2 regions of the Glaciimonas sp. OK215 genome follow, and region 1 is predicted to be linked to the other one. Evidence: predicted binding sites of a transcription regulator. Region 1 holds the regulator's gene; the other holds the start of a gene.
What was found. The regulator FNR, encoded in region 1, switches genes on or off when oxygen is low (the NO sensors DNR and NnrR bind a similar motif). The targets are predictions, from matches to a motif close to TTGATNNNNATCAA.
Positions count from the first base shown of each region.

Region 2: AC3CHX_RS32040 (PHA/PHB synthase family protein) is a predicted target of FNR. The motif match lies at 4,755-4,768, and genes of this name have one in related genera.

Region 1 is NZ_CM173544.1:2,603,277-2,610,570, forward strand. It holds gene AC3CHX_RS11740 (NAD(P)-dependent alcohol dehydrogenase) at 1-633, opposite strand, end outside; gene AC3CHX_RS11745 (universal stress protein) at 768-1,619, opposite strand; gene AC3CHX_RS11750 (universal stress protein) at 1,681-2,124, opposite strand; gene fnr (fumarate/nitrate reduction transcriptional regulator Fnr) at 2,318-3,082, shown strand; gene AC3CHX_RS11760 (hypothetical protein) at 3,093-3,317, opposite strand; gene AC3CHX_RS11765 (FixH family protein) at 3,346-3,885, opposite strand; gene ccoG (cytochrome c oxidase accessory protein CcoG) at 3,903-5,303, opposite strand; gene ccoP (cytochrome-c oxidase, cbb3-type subunit III) at 5,336-6,292, opposite strand; gene AC3CHX_RS11780 (cbb3-type cytochrome oxidase subunit 3) at 6,285-6,476, opposite strand; gene ccoO (cytochrome-c oxidase, cbb3-type subunit II) at 6,479-7,093, opposite strand; gene ccoN (cytochrome-c oxidase, cbb3-type subunit I) at 7,109-7,294, opposite strand, start outside.
Region 2 is NZ_JBYMEG010000004.1:286,415-293,708, forward strand. It holds gene AC3CHX_RS32010 (respiratory chain complex I subunit 1 family protein) at 1-617, opposite strand, end outside; gene hyfB (hydrogenase 4 subunit B) at 614-2,623, opposite strand; gene AC3CHX_RS32020 (CopG family transcriptional regulator) at 2,845-3,045, shown strand; gene AC3CHX_RS32025 (hypothetical protein) at 3,026-3,403, opposite strand; gene AC3CHX_RS32030 (CopG family transcriptional regulator) at 3,741-3,947, shown strand; gene AC3CHX_RS32035 (CBS domain-containing protein) at 4,071-4,511, opposite strand; gene AC3CHX_RS32040 (PHA/PHB synthase family protein) at 4,826-6,622, shown strand; gene AC3CHX_RS32045 (NAD(P)H-dependent oxidoreductase) at 6,839-7,294, opposite strand, start outside.

The DNA of each region.
Region 1 (7,294 bases):
TTTCGCCACTTCAAGGCGCGCACTCACGCCGTCAACCGCGATGATCAGGCTTGCGCCTTTTAATTTTGCCCCCGCTGTTGCACACAAACCGATCGGCCCCTGTGCAAAAATCACGACCGTGTCACCGATCTTTATCTCCCCGCTTTCCGCCCCGCCGAAACCGGTACTCATGATGTCAGGGCACATCAACACCTGCTCATCCGTGAGTCCGTCCGGAATCGGTTCGAGATTCGACATCGCGTGCGGCACCAGCAGGTATTCCGCCTGAGAGCCGTCTATCGTGTTGCCGAAGCGCCAGCCGCCGGCCGCCTTGCCGCCGCATTGGGACTGATGACCGTCGAGACAAGGATGGCATTGTCCGCACGGGGTAATCGCACCGACGATCACCCGTTGTCCGACCGAATATCCACTCACGCCCGCGCCCAATTCTTCGATCACTCCCACCGGCTCATGACCGATAGTGCGCCCCGCCTCAACCGGATATTCCCCCTTGAGGATATGCACATCGGTGCCGCAGATCGTGGTGGTGGTTATTTTGATTACCGCCTCGCCGGGACCGGCAACCGGTACGGGCTTTTCCTCGAGCGCGATCTTGCCCGGACGGAGGAACACTGCTGCTTTCATGGTACGCATCGCAATTCTCCTGAAAACCTGCATGATGATGTCTGTGCGCACTGCCTCTGTTGCCGCGCCGACACGGGCGATGCCGATCCGCACGGGATTGCCAACTGCAGTATCGACACCTCATTGACGTGGCCGCCACGGCCTTAATGCGACATCAACACCGCTACGGCGGCCTCTTCCAGCACCACACGGGTGGCGCCGCCGAGCAACATCCCCCGCCAGCGCTGATGCGCAACGCAGCCCATCACGATCACGTCGGCAGACAGGTCGGCCGCGAGCGCCAGCAGCGTGTGCCCGGCATCGTCTGCGACCGTGCGCCGAACCAGTTCAACCGTGATGTGGTGGCGAGCCAGATAAGCGGCCATCTCGGCGCCCGACTCTTCACATTGCGGATCCGGACCAGAGGCAGGATTGACGATGGCGAGTTGAACCTGGTTCGCCTGTTTTAGCAATGGCATGGCACTCCTGACTGCGCGCGAAGCCGCCATGCTCCCATTCCATGCAATCAGCACCCGCCCGCCAATGCAGGAGACCGGCCCGGCAGAAGGGACAATCAAGACCGGGCATTCGGCGTTAAGTGTCACGTATTCCGGAAAATCGACCTTCGCAGTCAGGGATTGATCGTCGGTGTCGCTCTGGCCGAGAACGATCAGATCGACATACAGGCCCAGCATGCTGATGGCAGCCGCGGCCTCGTCATCGATCAGCCGCTTTTCATAAGAAGTCACGCCGATTGCGCGCACCAGCGTGTCAAATTTCTCGAGCGCGGCGTGCGCACGCTGCCGCAGCGTGTCCAGATAGTCGGCTTTATAGGACGCCAGATTGCTGCCGTCCCGGCCGGAAAGTAGCGGCCGGTGCAGTGATCGGGATAGCCCTGTGACAGCAACGCCGATGAGGTGGGCATTTTCATGTAACGCCATTTTTGCGGCGACTTCAATCCGCAAGTCAAGATGCGCCGACTTGTCGACATGCACCAGAATGATTTTGTAGGACATCTGAACGCTCCTGCTTTGGTCGAGCCTAATGATCGCGCTTGAATCGATGCATCACCAGCGGTCAGGCCGATGCCTTGTACACGATCACAGGAATGCGGGAATAAGCCAGGACCTTCTGTGTCTCGCTGCCCAACAGCAATTTACTCACGCCCTTTCTGCCATGCGACGCCATGAAAATCACATCGCAGTGGTGCTGCTCGGCGGTCTTGACGATTTCCTGAGCGCACCAGCCCTTTGGACAATAGACTTCGCACGCCACGTCGGCTTGCTTCGCCAGATCCGCGATTTTTTGCACATTTTCTTCCGCTTGCTGCTCGACCGCATCTGTCAGCAAACGCAGATCTTCAGCGCCGCCCATCGTCGAGACCGGGAAATAGGAATAGATTTCGGCAACCGACAAGCCGATGATCTTGCTGCCGTTGCTCTTGGCAAATTCGACTGCCGCCTGAACAGTCTTGTCCGACAGATCGGAGCCGTCGGTCGCCAACAATATGGTCTTGAACATGATGTCCTCAGGTGCGGGAAAAGAATCCGATGAGAAGATCCTATGCCTGTTCTCCTCAGGACTTTTTGACATGGATCAAATGGCACGCAATGCGTGGGCAGCGGCGTTGCGCTGCGTTTGTATGTATTCCGCATTTAGAGTACATTCGCCTTAGCCATCACTACAATGTTGAATAATCACAACAATTACCACTATGAGCCAGCCGCTTTCCTATACCGCGTCGCCAGCCTTGAATGTCGGTGCATTAAAGGCAAGTTGCGCCAATTGCAGCTTGCACCACTTATGCCTTCCCATGGGGCTGGACGATGCGGACATCAACCGGCTCGACCAGGTTGTCGGACGCCGCCGTCGCATCTTGCGAGACGAGGGCCTGTACCGAATGGATGACCCGTTCACAAATCTGTATGCCATCCGGTTTGGGCATTTCAAGACTTATCAGATCAATCCTAGCGGCGAGCAACAGGTCACCGGTTTCCAGATGGCTGGCGAATTGCTGGGCATGGATGCGATCAGCGGCGACCGGCACCAATGCGACGCGGTTGCGCTGGAGGATAGCGAGGTCTGTGAGATTCCGTTCTCGCGCCTGGAAGAGCTGTTCGGCCACATCCCGATGCTGCTGCGTCATTTTCACAGAATCATGAGCCAGGAAATCACGCGCGAGCAGAATGTGATGCTACTACTGGGAAATATGCGCGCGGAACAGCGCTTTGCGGCTTTTCTGGTGAATCTGTCATCGCGCTATGCGGCGCGCGGTTATTCGTCCACCAGTTTCCAGTTGCGGATGTCGCGCGAGGACATCGGCAATTATCTGGGACTGACCATCGAGAGCATTAGCCGGTTGCTGTCCCGGTTCAAGAAGCAGGGCTGGCTCAAAGTCGATAAGCGTGAGCTGCAACTGCTCGATCCGGCGATGTTAAGAGCGCTGGCGGCCGGCACGGAAAACTGCAGCCCGATGTAACGCTTCCACTTCAGAACGGCGGGCCGCGCTCGTCCGGCACGCTGAACAGGTAATGCGTCAGCATGCTCGCCAGCGAACAAAAACTCCAGAAGAAGAAAAAGCCGATCGTGTAGCCGGCTATCGGCGGCAGAGCATGTTGGCCGCCGAGACGTAACAAATCCGCCGGATCGAAGAGCGAAAAAAAACAGCCTTCTGCGACCATCGCCACCAGAAAAGACGGCCAAAGTATATTCATCACGTATCGCAACATGGTCTCCCCTCTTTCATTCGGCGGGCGGTAAATCGGCCTTGAGGGCGATCATCTGCTGCTGCGGCCAGTTCCAGGAGCCGCTCAAACGCCAGTCGCGCCGTTCCCCCTCAACCAAGATCTCCCAGCGGGCCCTTTCCAGCATCGGTAATCCGACGCTGAAATCGCCGTGCGGATTGGGTTGTGCTGCGAGCTGGAGGTCCTTTTCCGGCTGGGTCGGATGCGCCAGATGGAGCAGGATTTTCCTGGCAATGGGCGTACCGAAGCTCCGCAGCGTGCCGTTCAGCTTCCCGCTGGCAGCGTCGTAACGAGCATTCAACGACAATCCCATACCGGTCGCCACACGATCGCGCTGCAAATCCTGATTGATGGCCAGTCCCTGCTTGTAATAGTCGCCCACTACCAGCGCGTCCTGTCGCGAAAATGCCAGCCAGCCGGTATACGTGGCCGCCACGACGACCACGGCCGGGCCCAGCATCAGAAGCCATGGCCACGCCTGGGTGTACCAAGGCCGCGCAGTGTGTAGTCGATCGATTAACGGGGAAGCGGTATGCATGATTTTCTCCTTGGGACCTATTTCGGCACGAAAAATACGGCATTCTCTTGCACCTGCAGGCGCGCATCATCCAGCGCCTTCAGTTCGAACACGATTTTGTTTGAGCCGGGTTTGCCGTTGCTGTGATCGACCCGCACACGCACCGGCACCGCGCGCGAGCTGGCGCCCTCCAGTTCCACTTCATCCGGCGTGGCCAGCGCAATCGACTTGAGCCCCGAGACGGCAATCTTGTAACGGTGCGAGGTTTCCGCCGTGTTCATGATCTGCAGCCGGTACACGTTCTCGATCATGCCGTCTTCCACTTCCCGCCCCATTGCACCGCGGTCGCGAATGACATCGAGCTTGAGCGGGGTACGCATGATCAGCGTGCCAAAGAAGGCCGTTACGATCAGCAGCAGTATGCCGCTATAGATCATCACCCGCGGACGCAGCACGCGCTGCCGCATCTCTTGCAGCGACAGGTGCCCGCTGATCGCATGCTCGGTCGAATAGCGAATCAACCCTGGCGGTGCAGCGATCTTCGTCATGACCAGATTGCAGGCATCGACGCAAGCGGCGCAACCGATGCACTCATACTGCAAGCCTTGCCGGATATCGATGCCGGTGGGGCAAACCTGCACGCACATCGAGCAGTCGATGCAATCGCCCTGCGACCTGGCTGCGGCATCCTGTTTCTTCCCACGCGCGCCACGCGGCTCGCCGCGTTCCTGATCGTAGGTGATGATCAGCGTGTCCTTGTCGAACATCGAACTCTGGAAGCGCGCATACGGACACATGTATTTGCAGACCTGCTCGCGCATCCACCCCGCGTTGCCGTAGGTTGCCAACGCGTAGAACAGAATCCAGAACCATTCCCACGGCCCCAGCGCGACGTTGTGCGCCTCGCGCAACAAGGTTTGCAGCGGTGTGAAGTAGCCGACGAAGGTGCATCCGGTCCAGAGTGCAAGCGCTCCCCACAGCACATGCTTGGCGGTTTTCTTTGAGAGCCGTTCAACCGACCACGGCTGCTGGTCGAGCCGCATGCGTGCGCTGCGCGGCCCCTCGATCTTGCGCTCGATCCACATGAATACTTCTGTATACACCGTTTGCGGACAGGCGAATCCGCACCAGACCCGCCCAGCCAGGGCGGTCACCAGAAACAGGGCATACGCACAGATGATCAGCAGCACCGCAAGATAGATGAAATCCTGCGGCCACAAGACGACCCCGAAAATGTAAAACTTGCGCGCGCCCAGGTCGAACAGCACGGCCTGGCGGCCGTTCCAGTTCAGCCATGGCAAGCCATAGAACACCAGTTGCGTCAGCCACACGCATACCCAGCGCCAGATCGCATAGCGGCCCTTCGCCTCGCGCGGGTAAATCTGCGTGCGCGCGGCGTACATCTTGATGACAGACTCCTGAGGAGCGACGTTATGCATTGGAACTCACAATAAAGCCGGATGAGGGCGAATCATTTCTGGTCGAAATCCGATGTTTCATTCGATAGACTCCATACATAGGCTGCCAGCACATGGACTTTCGCCTCGCCCAGAAAGTCCTTGAATGCAGGCATCGTGTTATCGCGGCCTTTGCGGATGGTTTCCATGATGGTTTCCGCGCTACCGCCATATAACCATATCTTGTCGCTCAGATTCGGAGCGCCCATTGCCTGATTGCCGTGCCCATCCGCGCCGTGGCATCCGGCGCAGCTGCCGAATTTGGCTTTGCCAAATGCTGCCCTGATAGGATCGGAAGCCGGCGACTCCGACAAACTCAATACATAGTGCGCGACATTTTCGACATCCTTGTCCGAGCCGAGCGCCGCCGCCATGGACGGCATCTGGCCGTGGCGCCCGTACAGGATCGTGGTCTGGATCACGTTCGGGTCACCGCCATACAGCCAGTCCTTGTCAGTCAGGTTCGGGAAACCTTTGCCGCCGCGCGCATCCGAACCGTGGCATTGCGCGCAATAAGTCAGGAACAGACGCTCACCGATCGCATGCGCCTGCGGGTCGGCCGCCACTACCTTCAGATCCTGCTGCAAATACCTGGCGAACAGCGGGCCGTATTGGCTATCCGCCTTTTTCAACTCTTCCTGGTAGGCGCCGCTCGACTTCCAGCCCAGCTTGCCGGCGTAGGTGCCGAGCCCCGGGTACAGCACCAGATACCCTAGGGCGAACACGATGGTGATGTAAAACAGCCACATCCACCAGCGCGGCATCGGCGTGTTCAACTCGGTCAGATCGTCATCCCAGACATGGCCGGTCGTTTCGGTTTGAGCGCGTATTGCACCGGGAGCGCCTGATTCTGCCGGCAACCTGACCTTGTGGTGCGACTGCGACCACAGCAGTACGCCGCATCCGAAAATGCTGAGTAGCGTCAATACGGTGATATAGATGCTCCAGAAACCACTTGTGAAATCAGCCATGATGATCCTCCGTGCCCTGCGCTACGACAGCATCATCGTCATCGTCGAACGGTAACCGTGCGGCGGCATCGAAATCGCCGCTGCGCTTGATGCCATACGTCCACCAGAGAATGCCAAGAAATGTCGCCAGGCTGATCACCGTCATGACGATGCTGGCCTGGGTAAAGGTATTGTCGATTGCCATGATCAGTTCCTTGTCTTGATCAAAGTACCGAGTCCTTGCAGGAAGGCGATCAATGCATCCTGCTCGGTTTTGCCAGCCAGGGTACCTGGCGCCTGCCTGATTTCTTCTTCCGAATACGGCACACCCAGCCGCTTCAGCGCGCGCATTTTTGGCAGCACATCCTCCGCAACCAGTGGCGTGGCGGCGAGCCACGGATAGCCCGGCATATTCGATTCCGGCACCACATCGCGCGGGTTATTCAGGTGGGTGCGATGCCACTCGTCGCTATAGCGTCCGCCAACCCGGGCCAGATCCGGGCCAGTCCGCTTCGACCCCCACTGGAACGGGCGGTCATAGACAAATTCGCCTGCCACTGAATAATGTCCGTAGCGCTCGGTCTCGGCACGGAACGGACGAATCATTTGCGAATGACAGCCATAGCAGCCTTCGCGAATGTAAATGTCGCGTCCGACCAGCCGCAATGGAGAGTATGGCTTGAGCCCTGTGATCGGCTCGGTTGTCGATTTCTGAAAGAACAGCGGCACGATTTCAACCAGGCCGCCGACGCTCACGACCAGCAGCACCAGCGCAATCAGGAGCCAGGGATTCTTTTCGATCCACTCATGGGAAAATTTCATGGTTGACTCCTGGTATCAAGCGGGTGTGGGTAACAGCGAGGGAATACGTGCCTCGACTGCGACCCCGTCACGCATTGTCATGAACGTGTTGTAGGCCATCAGCAGCATGCCGGAGAGGTACAGCAAGCCGCCGCTGAAGCGGATCACGTAGTAGGGAAAGGTCGCCTTGACGCCTTCGACGAAGGTGTATGTCAGCGTCCC
Region 2 (7,294 bases), on a different replicon from region 1:
AGATGGGTGGCCGGATTGTCGACCGGTATGCGGGCGTTTTCTGCCAGCGATATCATCGTGAACGCCACGCCCGCAAAGGCCATGCTTGGGTAAATCGCCAGCTCCCGATGCACCAGGGTATCGACGATACTCGTCAACAGGGTCGAGTGCGTAATCAGGGAAGCGGAAAACAACACCATCAACAGTGCAGGTTCCGCCAGGAAGCCGACCAGCATCTCGCGCCGCGCCCCCATGGTGCCGAAAGCGGTACCGATATCCATGGCCGCCAGTGAGATGAAAACCCGTGCCAACGCGAGGAGTCCGACCAATGCAATGGCATCGGCTGCGGGCGATAACGGCAAGTTGGTCGATAGTGTGGGGATGATTCCACAGGCCAGTGTCATGCAGCCAAACACGACATAGGGGGCGATACGAAACAACGCGGTCGCGTGTTCGGCTAACACCGACTCCTTATAGAACAGTTTGTGCAGCATCCGATACGGCTGCAGGAGGTGAGGCGCGGATTTATTCTGCAGCCATGCCCTGCACTGGCTAACCCATCCGGTCAATAGCGGCGCCGCCGCGAGCGCCAGCAGGATTTCCAGACACTGCGATATAAAACCAAAGGTAGTGATCATATTGTCACCACCAGCAGCAACAGCAGTAGCGTTAAAAAGCTGTAGACCAGATATACGGCGATGCGCCCGTGTTGCAACCGGCCGACAGCGCGGGCGACGCGTTCGGTGAGTGCGATGATAGGACGATAGAGCCATTGCCAAAATGGATCTTCGATCTTTACCTTGTAGCGTGGCGCTTTATCAAACGATGATGGCAATTCGCGCGTCATCCGGAAGAAAGGTCCAAAAATCTCTCTAATTGGCTGACCAAAGCCTTCCGCAGTATCTTGCATGCGGGCGCTTTGAAAAGGATAGCCGCAACCCCAAGGTGCGGCCCGCCTGAACCGGCCATGATAAAAGCGCCGCACCAACAAATAAGCCAACAGGCAGCACACAATCAGCATCATCATGAACACGGCCGGCGTGTAACTGGCCCGCTGCGGGGTGACCGGCGCGAGCAGCAACCAGCCATTTTGGGCGACGGTCGCGGCAATATCGTCACCGACCAGCCGGTGCGTGACCTGCCCGAGAACCGACACCATCTGGACCGGGAACAAGCCAACAAACAGGCAAACGGCAACGAGCCACCCAAAGCTGAGGCATTCCCATCGATCAGCGTCGTGCGCCTGGTTCAGCTTTTGCTCGCGGGGTTGGCCGAGAAAGATTATCCCGAAGAATTTGACCATCACATAACCGGCTAACGCGCCTACCAAGGCAATCACCGCGGCGACGATGGGAATGAGCATGTTGAGGAATGAATTGGGTAATCCTGGCGTAAACAGAAAGCTTTGCAACAGCAGCCATTCGGACACAAAGCCACCCAACGGCGGCAGGCCAGCAGCAGCCAATGCCCCGACCAGCACTGCCCATCCAGTCCAGGGCATGAAGCGCATGAGCCCCCCTAACCGTCCGAGATTGCGCTCACCGGTCGCATGCAGGACCGTGCCGGTGCCGAGGAATAACAGGCATTTGAATGCCCCATGGCTGGCCACATGATACAGCGCAGCGGTAAGCGATAGTGCCGCCAGGCTCGCCATGCCGTAGGCGCGAAATAGCACCGCCAAGCCGATGCCGGCGAAGATCAGCCCGATATTTTCGATCGACGAATAGGCAAGCAGGCGTTTCATATCGGTTTGGACCGCAGAGAGCACCACGCCGAACAAGGCGGTGGCAAGGCCGATCGCCAGTGCTACCCCGCCCCACCACCACACTTGGATATGCAGCAAATCGAACGTGACCCGTAAAACGCCATACACGCCCGTCTTCAGCACAAAGGCGCTCATCAACGCAGATATCGGCGATGGTGCCGCCGGGTGCGCTTCCGGCAGCCAGACATGTAACGGTAATATCCCTGCCTTGGCGCCAAATCCGAACAGCGCGAGGAAGAAAGCAATCGATGCCCAAAACAGTTCCAAATGCTGAAGGCGCATGTTGGCAAAGGTGTAGTCGCCGGTATTGGCTTGCAACAGTCCGAAGCAAAGCAACAACGCGAGTGCGCCGATATGGGATATCAGCAAATAGAGAAAGCCCGCGTAACGCACTTCGGGTAGGCGGTGATTGGCGATCACCAGCAGTGTTGCCGTCAAGGTCATCGTTTCCCATGCGACCATAAACACGTAGGCGTCATCGGCGATCAATAACAACGCCATGCTGGCAAGGCAGGCATGATATTCAAGGCATAAAAGCCCTGGCGGTGTCCCTTCACCGTGCCGAAAATAGCCGGCGGAAAAAAGGGAGACGCCTGTACTGACAATGCCAAGAACGACGAGAAAATAGGAAGACAAACTGTCGAGTCGAAGATGAAACGGCAAATCGGGCAGACCCAGCAACAGGACCGCGATTTGCGGCGAGCCAAAACAACTGACCAAGCCAACGATGCCCAATATCACCCCGAGAACAGCGCCTAGCGGAAACAGCAGATGGGCCACAATCGCGGTTCGCTTCATGACGAATAGGCCACAAGCGCCAATGAGGAGCCACCCGGCTACGATCAGTAGAATGTAGTCTATTGCAAGCAAGTCTGCCACTACTGCTCCTCACCTCTGTTCGTCACTTCCGGCACCCAACGCCGCGATGAACGTATAACGTTCGGCCAAGTATTGACCAAGGCAACCAGCGGTGCGTGTTGACGGACCCAGCGACTGAATGGCATAACACTCGACAGAATGCAACAAAAACGCGAAATGTTGGTGCATACGATTGTAATCGCATGATAATGCAACCACTATAACTATCAAAGAATATAACCATGGGAAACAAAACAGCTCGACTCACCGTGCTGGTGTATCCCATTAAGAAAAAAGTCTTTGAGAAATTGTGCGCTGGGCAAGATTTGACGCAATCCCAGGTTGTTCGCCAGCTCATGCGAGAATATATGGAGCGTTATGGCATCAACTACAGCACGAAGAGCCGCATTGGTGACCAAGAGGTCAGTCGGCTAACAGCATGAATTCTGGTGGCGGTACCGGTAAGTAGATTAATCCGGGCGCCAGGCAACACGCACCCTTCTCTTCCTGCATCTTCCCCGTGGGAGGAAAAATATGATCAAACTGGTACTCCCTCCCGTGGATGGCTGCAAAGCGGTAAATCTGCGCACCCATATAACTGCCAATTACCTCGGTCATCTGATCAGGACGATCAAAGTGAAACGAAGAAGAGAAAAGCGCATCCGATTCGGTGCTCTCGACTGCGATTTCCTCCAGGCCCACGTTTCCGATCTGGGCATGTCGGAAATACAATATCCCGAATATCACAACCAGCGCGAACACAACGGCTGCCACATACACCATAACCTCCAGGAATTCCATGGTGCTCCTCTTAACATGCGCGGTATGGGACGCCCCAGCATAGCCAGCACAGCCGCTAATTTGCGGTACCGGCAGGTAGGCTAAACCAGGCGCCAAGCGACAGACTCCTATCTTCACATGACCTTCGAAGGGAAGAATGTGATTAAACTGGCATTCCACTCCGCGGATGGCTGCATTGCGGTAAATCTGCTAGTTCTCTAGGCATCCTCCACCTTGGCTGGTATGTTTTTCTGCAATGCCTTCAAAGCGGACTTGCAACAAAAGGCTGGGCGACAATTTAAAAATATCAAATTATAATTAGATGACAATATTTCGTACTTCAACATAAGGTTGAACAATGGAAATCAAAACAGCCCGTTTAACCGTGCTGGTCGATCCCGTGAAGAAGAAGGCTTTCGAAGACCTGTGTGCGGCGCAAGACCTAACGCCGTCACAAGTCGTTCGCCAACTCATTCGTGACTACCTTGAGCGGTATGGCGAGAACTACAGCGCTAAGAGCCATCCCAGCGCCAGCCCGGAAGCGCAGGAAAAAGAAAAGGACTGAGCGCGCGCAAGCTCACTGTCGCTGCGACGTCACATTGATGACATACAACGCCGTCATGTCAACACATGCGCTCAAATCAAAGTCGATATATAGAGGCCGGGAAGTAGCTCATACGCTAATCGCTTAAGCCCGCACACCCGTGATGTAGTGTTCGAGTTGGTGGATAATGAATTGCTGTTCGGAAATAATACCTTTCACCAGGTCGCCGATGGAGATCAGGCCGATCAACTTGCCGTTCTCCATGACTGGCAGGTGGCGCAGCCGATTTTCTGTCATCAGCGCCATGCATTGTTCATTGGTTTGAGCTGGACTGACATACATGACGGAAGACGTCATGATGTCACGGACCGGGGTATCGCTCGATGAACGCCCCAAGAGGTCGACTTTCCTGGTAACGTCGCGTTCGGAAACGATGCCGACGATGCGCTCACCCTCCATTACCAACAGCGCGCCGATACCCTTCTCTCCCAATAGCCTGATGGCATCTATCACCATTGCAGTGGGCGCAATGCTGCAAACCGTCTGGTCCTTTTTGGATTGGAGAATATGTGTGACAGTTTGCATGGTCGAACTCCTGAGACGGTAGCTATGCGTATATATATTCGGCGATTTGGCCTATCGTGACAATTGTTTTTATTGAGGCCAGCTGACAATCAGCGCGGGCATGTCATCACTGGCGAAAGCCCTGGTGCAGGCGTTGGCATGGATATCCGAGAAAGGCTCACCGATCGCTTATATTCCCGAGACGACGCACCATCCGCGCCGAGTTTTCCCAGCTTTCAGAATTCGCAGCGCTGTCGTAAGGAGTTGATGTGGATCAAACTTTTCCAGTGCAGCCTTGTTATTCTCGTCAAATTACCTTTGCGGGAGTGTATGCCATGGGTGACAAGAATCTGCCGACGCGTGCAGGCTTTGAACGCCTGGCGAGCGCATGGCTAGGCATATTGACCAAGGAGTATTCGGAAACCGGCTTTCCTTCTGCGGACTTGGATCTGATCGCCAATGCCTGGCTCGGTCGGCTAACGGGAAACATCTCCCCTGCCGCGCTGGACAACGCTTACTTCGACTGGTTGACCCATCTTCAGCTTTCTCCATCAAAACAACAGAAGCTGACACAAAAAGCCTGGGAAAAATGCTGGCGCTGGTACTTATACGCAATCAATGCGGGCCGCCTCGACCATCCGGAACCGGATCGATGCATCGCGCCCTTGCCACAAGACAAACGCTTCGCGGCCCCCGGCTGGGAGCGCTGGCCTTTCAACGTGATATCACAGGGATTCCTGTTGAGGCAGCAGTGGTGGCATCGCGCCACCACCGATATCCGCGGTGTGTCGCAGCATCACGAAGACGTGGTGACGTTCACGACACGGCAAGTTCTGGATATGCTGGCACCGTCGAATTTTTTAATGACCAATCCGGTGGTATTGGAGCAAACTCTACGTAGCGGTGGCGCCAATCTGATGCTTGGGGCGGCAAATGCATTTACCGACTGGATGAAGAGCGTCACTGGCAGCCAACCGCAGCCGGATGAGGCATTCAGAGTCGGCGAAACCGTTGCGGTGACGCCCGGCAAAGTTGTGTTTCACAACAATCTGATCGAACTTATTCAATATAGCCCGTCTACCACGACCGTTCACGCCATACCGGTGCTATTTGTTCCGGCCTGGATCATGAAATACTACATCCTGGACTTATCGCCCCAGAATTCCCTGGTCAAATATCTGGTCGACAAGGGCTACACCGTCTTCATGATCTCCTGGAAAAATCCGGCTGCCGACGACCGGGATTTGTCGATGGAAGATTATCGAACGCTGGGGGTCATGGATGCGATCGAGACTATCACCCGCTTCACCGGTGCCAAGCAGGTCAATGCAGCCGGCTATTGCCTCGGCGGCACCTTGCTGTCGATCGCCGCCGCAACGATGGCGCGCGATGGCGACAAGCGACTGGCAAGCATGACGCTGTTTGCTTCACAGGTTGACTTTAAGGAGCCGGGTGAACTATCGCTATTTATCGACGAAAGCCAGATCAGTTTTCTCGAAGCGATCATGTGGTACCAAGGCTATCTCGACACAAAACAAATGGCGGGTGCCTTCCAGTTGCTGCGTTCAAACGATCTGATCTGGTCGCATCGCCTGAACCAATATCTGCTTGGATTGCCCGAGCAAAAAAACGACCTGATGGCGTGGAATGCGGATGCTACGCGGATGCCCTATCGCATGCACTCGGAATACCTGCGCCACCTGTTCCTTCATAACGATCTTGCAGAAGGCCGCTATCGTACCAATGGTCGAGCTGTTGGACTGACTGACATTCACATTCCGATCTTTGCGGTAGGTACGCTCACCGATCACGTCGCACCATGGCGTTCGGTCTTCAAGATTGACCTTCTTACCGACACGAAAGTGACCTTTCTGCTGACATCTGGCGGACATAATGCCGGCGTTGTGTCGCCTCCGGGCTCGCCAGTTGGAAGCTATCAAATTGCCGTCCATACCCAAGACGGTCCCTTCGTTGATGCCGACACTTGGCAAACGAGTGTCCCCCAGCATGAAGGCTCATGGTGGCCCGCCTGGGAATCCTGGCTTGCAGCCCGCGCCGGCAAACAAATCAAGCCGCCGGCGATGGGCCAGGCGCAATGCGACGCCCCCGGACGCTATGTGTTGCAACCATAAAGTGCATCGTGTTTCCGGCAATTGGGCAATTGTCAAAAATGATGGGAAAGTCTATTGCGTTCAAGACATTTACGGTCACGACAAATGGCTTGATGCTGCTTTGAGCAAGCAACGCAGGCTTGTTCGTCATACACCGGATGGCGTTCTGCATTCAATGTGAATGACTGTTTCTACTCCAAAACATTCTTGGCATCCGATTTCCCCTCCTTCCGAGTCTTACGCACCATCCGCGCCAAGTTTTCCCAGCTTAGACAGCCATTTCCGGGCAGTCTCCGGTTCCATTTTTCCAGCCGATCCGATCAAGGTTTCGTCCACCGGAAAAATACCCAGAAAACCCAGGATATTACGCTCAAGCGACTTAATGCTATGCGCACGAAAATACCAGCGATACATCAGCGTGGGCATACCCATGGTGACGACCACGCGCGCTGTTCGCCCGGCAAGTGCCTTGTGGGCAAGCGGGTTTTCCCCTTCGGCTGAAAATGCGAATCCTGGGCGTGCCACTTGTTCGAGAAAGCCCTTGAGCAGCGCAGGCATGTCGCCTAGCCAAAGCGGAAAAAAGAACACGATGTGTTCTGCCCACTTGATCGCTACCTGCGCCTGCTCTAGGCCGGGAGGCAGGACCCCGTGTTCCCATTCATGTTGGCTGCGCAAAAGCGGAAAATCAAGCGC